One region of the Streptomyces sp. NPDC058469 genome, then DNA from elsewhere that is predicted to be linked to it. Evidence: riboswitches for the same ligand, from Rfam matches in the RefSeq annotation. Region 1 holds a riboswitch; the other holds the start of a gene.
What was found. Region 1 has a riboswitch for cyclic di-AMP ahead of ACFWP5_RS40915 (peptidoglycan DD-metalloendopeptidase family protein). Riboswitches for the same ligand answer to the same signal wherever they lie in the genome.

Region 1 (3,595 bases):
GCCCGATCCACGGGACCAGGTACTCGCGCGCCCAGTGCACGTCGTCGCGCCGGACGTCGAGCGTGCCGCGCGGCGGCAGTGGCGGCCAGGCCTGGTCCGGGTCGGCCGGGACCTCGACGCCGAGGACCTGGCCGGCGCGGAGCGCCACGCGCGTGTGCCCCTCGGGAGAGAGGTGGAGCCGGTCGCCGTCCCAGGCCCGCCGGTCCTGGACCGTCTTGAGGGACCACAGGTCGAGCACCGGGCAGCCGTAGCGGTCGGCGATGGCCCGCACATGTCCGTTGTAGGTGGCGATCTTGCCGCGCAGATGCTTGAGCACGGGCACGCCGCGGGTGTCGAAGCCGGTCGTCACCATGACGGTGCCGACTGCGGCGGTGAGGTCGGCGACCGCGCGTTCGAAGCGCTCGGCGACCTCGTCGGGGTCGGTGCCCGGACGGATGATGTCGTTGCCGCCCGCGGCCAGGGAGACCAGGTCGGGCCCGATCTCCTTGGCCCTGGTGAGCTGGTCGGCCACGATCTGGTCGAGCAGTTTCCCGCGCACGGCCAGGTTGGTGTACTCGAAGTCGCCCTCGGGCCGCCGGTCCGCGAGCAGTACCGCGAACCGGTCGGCCCAGCCGACCATCGCCCCGTCGGGCCCGGGGTCGCCGACGCCCTCGGTGAAGCTGTCCCCCACCGCCACGTACGACCCGATCACTGATCTGTTGCCACTCTTCGAATCGTTAGCCACGGCAACCATAATTCACCCTGGAGTGTGACCTACGCGATCGTAATATGGGGTTGACGGACGGTGAGATAAGCCACTTGTAAAGAGTTGTCCAAAGTCGGAATAACTCCCTGACCAGGGGCGTTGGCGCCGGAACTGCCATATACCGAAGGCCGGACCCGGGGATCAGGGTCCGGCCTTCGGTGACATGGGGCAGGCGTCGGGAGCCAGCTGTCAGCCGACGGTGACGCCGTGCGAGCGGAGGTAGGCGACCGGGTCCACGTCCGAGCCGTAGTACGGCGTGGTCCGGATCTCGAAGTGCAGGTGCGGGCCGGTCACGTTGCCGGTCGCGCCGGAGAGGCCTATCTGCTGACCCTCGGTCACGGTCTGGCCGGCCGAGACGGACAGCTGCGACATGTGGGCGTACTGCGAGTACTCGCCGTCCGCGTGCCGGATCACGACCTCGTTGCCGTAGGCGCCGTCGTAGGCCGCCGAGACGACCGTGCCCGCGGCGATCGCCTTGATGGTCGTACCGGTCGGCACGACGAAGTCGACACCGGTGTGGTAGCCGCTGGACCACATGCTGCCCGCGACGCGATAGCCGGTGCCGATGGTGGCGCCGGTCACGGGGAGGGCGTAACCCGTGGAGGTGCTGGTGCTGTCATCGCTCTGCGTGGCCGAGGTGCTCTTCGACGCGGAAGACGAGGAAGAGGAAGAGGAAGACGACGAGGAGGACGAAGAAGACGAAGAACCGGAGGACTTGGACGACTTCGTCGTGTCCGTCCCGCTCGACCCGCCCGTCGAGGCCTTCTCACCGAGGGAGAGCTTCAGGCCCGCGTGGATCAGCGACGGATCGCCGCCGATGGCCTCGCGGTTGTCCTGGTAGATCTTCTTCCAACCGCCGGTGACGTCCTGCTCCTCGGCGATCTTCGCGAGCCAGTCGCCCGACCGTACCGAATACGTCTTTACGCCCGACGCCTTCGAGACGGTCTTCGCAGTGGCCTTCTCCGTGACCGTCTTCTCGGTCGTCGGAACGGACTGAACTGCCTTTTCCGGAGCGGAAGTCGTGGTCGCGGCATGGGCGCCGGTGGCCCCCATGAGCGGAAGGGCGAGCGCGGCGCCGCCCGTTCCGGCTACGGCCATCGAGCGGGTGAAGCGCTGGGACTTCGGGCGGCGGTGCTTACCCTTCGCGGGCATGACGAATTCCTCTCCGGCGCCTGCGGGGTGAGCTGTCGGGTGCGGGCTGGAGATGCCCGGCCGCGCGCTGGTCGCGGCTTAACCCCAAGCCCGTTCCGGAGACCGGAACAGGCGTCTTACCTGTGGGTCCCCCGCTCCTGCCGCATACGGGTGGGTGTGTGCGGAGTCCGGTCGGCGGCAGGATTGGGCGTCCGTCCGGATTGGTGGCGAACGTAAGCGAGGAAGACGCAAAGGGACAAGCAGGAGGTTCCACGGATTTGCGTTTCTTGTGATCCCCTGTGGGAATTCACAGTCACCCTCCGTGAATTCCCCCGGCACTCAACCCCTCAATTCCCCCGTAAAAGCACGTCAATTACGTGAACATGACGAACGACGCACGGTCACGAATATGACGCTGCTCACGTACGCAACTCTCAGGTTCCTTTCTTCCAGAGCGAGTTGGAACTAAGGCTGCAATTGGGGACAGAAGGCTCAGATGCGGCGCAGACGGAGAACCGTCGCATCAAGGTCACCGCGCAGGCCAGTCCGCAGCCCATGGTGCAACAGGACGGCACCCCGGTGGACTTCGCCCGTTTCGAGGCATTCGTACGACGCTGTCGGGTCGAGTCCGCGCAGTCGGAGCGCCGGTACGGGCTCGCCGTAGTGCTGCGCCTGGAGCAGGGCGAGGACGACGGTCTCGTCGCCGCGTACGTACTGCACGGCGCTGAGTCCGCCCCGCGGCGGGCGCAGCCGGTGGAGGTCGCCGTGCTGGACGAGCGGCCGGATCTCCTTGTAGAGGTCCACCCACTGCCGGGCCTCGGCGAGTTCCTCCTCGGTCCACTCCGAGAGGTCGCCGCCGACGCCGAGCACCCCGGCCATGGCGCTCACGAACCGGAAACGCAGGCTGCTGACCCGGCCGTTGAGCTGGGTGTTCGGGCTGTCGGTGACCCAGGCGGCCATCACGCGCGCGGGGTGGATCTGGCTGAAGCCGTGCTGGATGGCGAGCCGGTCGAGCGGGTCGGTGTTGTCCGAGGTCCACACCTGGTCCGTGCGGCTCATGATGCCGAGGTCGATCCGCCCGCCGCCGCCGGAGCAGGACTCGAAGGCCACACCCGGGTGGGCCGCCCGCAACCGGTCGAACAGGGCGTACAACGCGCGCACATGGTCCACCCAGAGGCGCTGTGGATAGGCGTCACCGGGCCACCCGGCGTCCGTGAAGCAGCGGTTGAAGTCCCACTTCACGTAGTCGATCGGGGCGCTGGAGAGAAGCCCGTCGAGCTGCTCCCAGAGGTACTCCTGGACGTCCTCGCGAGCCAGGTTCAGCACGAGCTGATTGCGGAACTCCGTCCGCTTTCGCCCCTCCTGGTACTGCACCCAGTCCGGGTGCGCGCGGTACAGGTCGCTGTCCGCGTTGACCATCTCGGGCTCGACCCAGATGCCGAACTGCATGCCCAGCGCGTGCACACGGTCGGCGAGCGGCTTGAGGCCGGCGGGAAAGCGGTCCGGGTTGGGGGTCCAGTCACCGAGCCCGGCACGGTCGCTGGTGCGCTTCCCGAACCAGCCGTCGTCGACCACGAACAGCTCGACCCCGGCCGCCGCCGCGCGCTGCGCGAGCACCTCCTGCTGCTCTTCGGAGATGTCGAACTGGGTGGCCTCCCAGGAGTTGTAGAGCACCGGCCGGTCCTGGTCCGCGTCCGGGATGACGTACGTCCGCTGGTA
Region 2 (3,595 bases), on a different contig from region 1:
AACCCAGAGGTCGCAGGTTCAAATCCTGTCCCCGCTACTAAGGCCAAGGGCCGGAATCCAGAAATGGATTCCGGCCCTTGGTGTTTCTCCCCCTCTTTGATCCCCCGTGATCTCCCCGATCGGCCCACACCGCTCGCAGCCCTCCCCCCACCGGGAAAAACTGGATCCGTGGAGGCGGAGGGTCCGTACGTGCGAGCCGGCGGGCGTCTGCCCGGCGATCCCGTGCCCGACCCGGGCCTCGGCCCCGTCGAGGGACGGCGGATCTCCTACGCCCGCACCTTTGTCCGCCGGCTGCCGACGCTGCTGCTGGTCGTCGGGGCGTTCTACGACTACTTCACCCCGCAGGACTTCACCGCGGCCCCGTTCTTCACCGCCGCCCCGCTCGTCGCCGCCCCGCTCTACTCGCGGCGCGGCACCGTGCTCACCGGCCTGGTCTCCGTCGCCGTCGTCCTCGCGATCCACGTCAGGCTCGGCATCGTCTTCCACACCGACGCGGTCACCGAGGTGATCACCGTGGCGACGGTCGCCGTGCTCGCCGTCCTCATCAACCTCCTGGTCCGCCGCAGCAGCGAACAGCTCGCCTCCGCGCGCGAGATCGCCGAGGCCGCCCAGCGCGCCGTCCTGCCCGAACCGGCCGAGCGGATCGGCGGGTTCGAGATCGCCGCACGGTACGAGGCGGCGCAGGAGGGCGCGTTCATCGGCGGCGACCTGTACGCGGTGCAGGACACCCCGCACGGCGTACGGCTGGTCGTCGGCGACGTGCGCGGCAAGGGCATGGGCGCGGTCGCCGCCGTGGCCGTGGTGATCGGGGCGTTCCGGGAGGCCGCCGAGCAGGAGGCCACCCTGGAGGCGGTCGCCCAGCGGCTGGAGCGGGCGCTGGCACGCGAGGGCACCCGGCGCGACGGGCTCGACGCGTTCGAGGGGTTCACCACGGCCGTCCTCGCCGAACTCCCGCACGGCGACGGCGTCGTACGGATCGTCGACCGGGGCCATCCGCCGCCGCTGCTCCTGCACGAGGACGGCACCGTGCGCACGTTGCAGGTCCAGGAGCCCGCACTGCCGCTGGGCATGGGCGAGTTGGGGGTCTGGCCCGACCGCGCCGAGGAGTTCGCGTTCCCCGGCGGGGCCACCCTCCTCGTCCACACCGACGGGCTGTCCGAGGCGCGCGACTCCCACGGCGTCTTCTACGACCCCGGGGCGCGGCTGGCCGGCCGGACCTTCCGCAGTCCCGAGGCGCTGCTCGGCATCCTCGCCAAGGAGGTGCGCCGGTACTCCGGGGGCTGGATGACGGACGACATGGCGATGATCGCCGTACGGCATCCGTAGACAGGCAACTACGGCGGTTGTCACCGGTGGTGACCGGGTGAGAGCCCTCCGCATAACAACTGACATGCCGTCAGTACCTGTGGAAATTCCGAGACTTGGCCAACTCGCCCGTTTTTCGCCGGTGGTGGGCCGTTCGTCCAGCAAGGAAAGGTTAATGATCAAGCCGAACAGCTTGGAAACGGGCGCCCGTGTCTATTAACGTTCGATAACGCAGCGCGGTCGTCCCAGCCGTCACAAGAGACAGCTCCGTGCGCACGCGCCGAATCCCGCGAGGGAACCGGGGAACCACCACTTGGGGTGAATCGCTCGTCGACAGCCGTGGCGACACGGCAGGTTTACGCGCGTAGGAGACCTTCCTGCTCCGAACCCGTCAGCTAACCCGGTAGGCGAGAAGGAAGGAAAGGAGCACGCCCACGTGGCGTCCAACCAGGCTGCCCCAGAAGCCCCTGTCGTCTACGGCGGTTTCCGCCCCGACGAGGGCCCCTGGGAGGAGTGGAATCCCAGCGCGGAGTCCGTTCCTCCCAACCGCGGCAAGCACCGTGTCGCCAAGCAGCGTGGTGGCGGAGGATTCGCCCGCAGCTCCACCGTCCTGGGCGTCGGTGTCATAGCCGCCGTCAGCGCGGGCGGTATGGCCAGCGCCAACACCGGCAAGCCGCCGGTCTCCATCTCCCTGCCCGACCTGCCCTCGGTGGGTCATCTGCTGGACGACTCGTCCAGTAGTACCCCCAAGGGTTCCGCGACCGCGCTCAGCAGCGTCGGCGTGACCACCACCGAGACCGCCAAGGGCGCCTCGGACGCGGGCGAGCTGCTGCGCAACCGGATCATGGCGCAGGCCGAGTCGCAGCAGGTGCAGGTCGAGGGCAAGTCGAAGGCCGCCGTCGAGGCCGCCGTCGCCAAGCAGGTCGACGACGCCGCCGCCAAGGCCGAGAAGGACGCCGCGAAGAAGGCCGCCGACGCGAAGAAGGCCGCGGAGGCCGCCGCCAAGAAGAAGGCCGAGGCCGCGAAGCTCGCCGCGCTCGCCAAGCAGTACACGCTGCCGGTCGTCTCGTACACGATCACCGGCACCTTCGGCCAGGCCGGATCGATGTGGTCCTCCGGCTACCACACCGGGCTCGACTTCGCCGCACCCACCGGCACGCTGATCAAGGCCGTGCACAGCGGCACGGTCACCGAGGCGGGCTGGGCCGGGTCGTACGGCTACCGCACGATCATCACCCTCGACGACGGCACCGAGCTGTGGTTCTGCCACCAGTCCTCGATCAACGTCAGCGTCGGGCAGAAGGTCGCCACCGGCGACGTCATCGGCCGCGTGGGCGCCACCGGCAACGTGACCGGGCCGCACCTCCACCTGGAGGTGCACATCAACGGCGCCGCCACCGCGAGCGACCCGGCGCCCTGGCTGCGCAGCAAGGGCCTCAACCCCTGAGCGTCTGGAATATCCGGTTCCGGTCCGGCTGTTGAAGAGGGTCATGACTTCTCTTCGCAAGCTGGGCCGGTCCGACCTCGAGGTCTTCCCGCTCTCCCTCGGCGGCAACGTCTTCGGCTGGACCGCCGACGAGGCGGCCTCCTTCGCCGTCCTCGACGCGTACACGGCCGCGGGCGGCAACTTCGTCGACACCGCCGACTCGTACTCGGCGTTCGCGCCGGGCAACCACGGCGGCGAGTCCGAGACCATCATCGGCAAGTGGGTCAAGGCCCGAGGCAACCGCTCCGACGTCGTCATCGCCACCAAGGTCAGCCAGCACCCCGACTTCCCGGGCCTGAGCGCCGCCAACATCAAGGCCGCCGCCGACGCTTCCCTGCGCCGCTTGGACACCGACCACATCGACCTCTACTACACCCACTTCGACAAGGTCGAGGTGCCGGTCGAGGAGATCATCGGCGCGCTGGACGAGCTGGTGAAGGCGGGCAAGGTGCGGCACATCGCCGCCTCCAACATCACCCCGGAGCGCCTCCGGGCGTCCCTCGACTTCTCCGAGCGCGAGGGCCTGGCGCGCTATGTCGCCCTCCAGCCCCACTACAACCTGGTCTCGCGCGGCACATACGAGGGCGAGCTGAGCGAGCTCGCCGCGAAGGCAGGCCTGTCCGCGGTCCCGTACTTCGCGCTGGCCTCCGGCTTCCTCACCGGCAAGTACCGCCCCGGTACGACGGTCGACAGCCCGCGTGCCGAGGGCGCCGCGAAGCACCTGAACACCGAGCGCGGGCAACAGGTCCTCACCGCCCTCGACGAGGTCGCGCAGGCCCACGACGCCCCGGTCGCCACGGTGGC

Region 2: another riboswitch for cyclic di-AMP. It lies ahead of ACFWP5_RS26320 (M23 family metallopeptidase); the one in region 1 lies ahead of ACFWP5_RS40915 (peptidoglycan DD-metalloendopeptidase family protein).

The regions. Positions count from the first base shown of each region.
Region 1 is NZ_JBHXME010000147.1:17,249-20,843, forward strand. It holds gene ACFWP5_RS40910 (SGNH/GDSL hydrolase family protein) at 1-691, opposite strand, end outside; gene ACFWP5_RS40915 (peptidoglycan DD-metalloendopeptidase family protein) at 935-1,897, opposite strand; cyclic di-AMP (ydaO/yuaA leader) riboswitch at 1,902-2,064, opposite strand; gene ACFWP5_RS40920 (alpha-galactosidase) at 2,369-3,595, opposite strand, start outside.
Region 2 is NZ_JBHXME010000066.1:12,304-15,898, reverse strand. It holds tRNA gene ACFWP5_RS26330 (tRNA-Met) at 1-37, shown strand, start outside; gene ACFWP5_RS26325 (PP2C family protein-serine/threonine phosphatase) at 169-1,326, shown strand; cyclic di-AMP (ydaO/yuaA leader) riboswitch at 1,574-1,730, shown strand; gene ACFWP5_RS26320 (M23 family metallopeptidase) at 1,742-2,752, shown strand; gene ACFWP5_RS26315 (aldo/keto reductase) at 2,796-3,595, shown strand, end outside.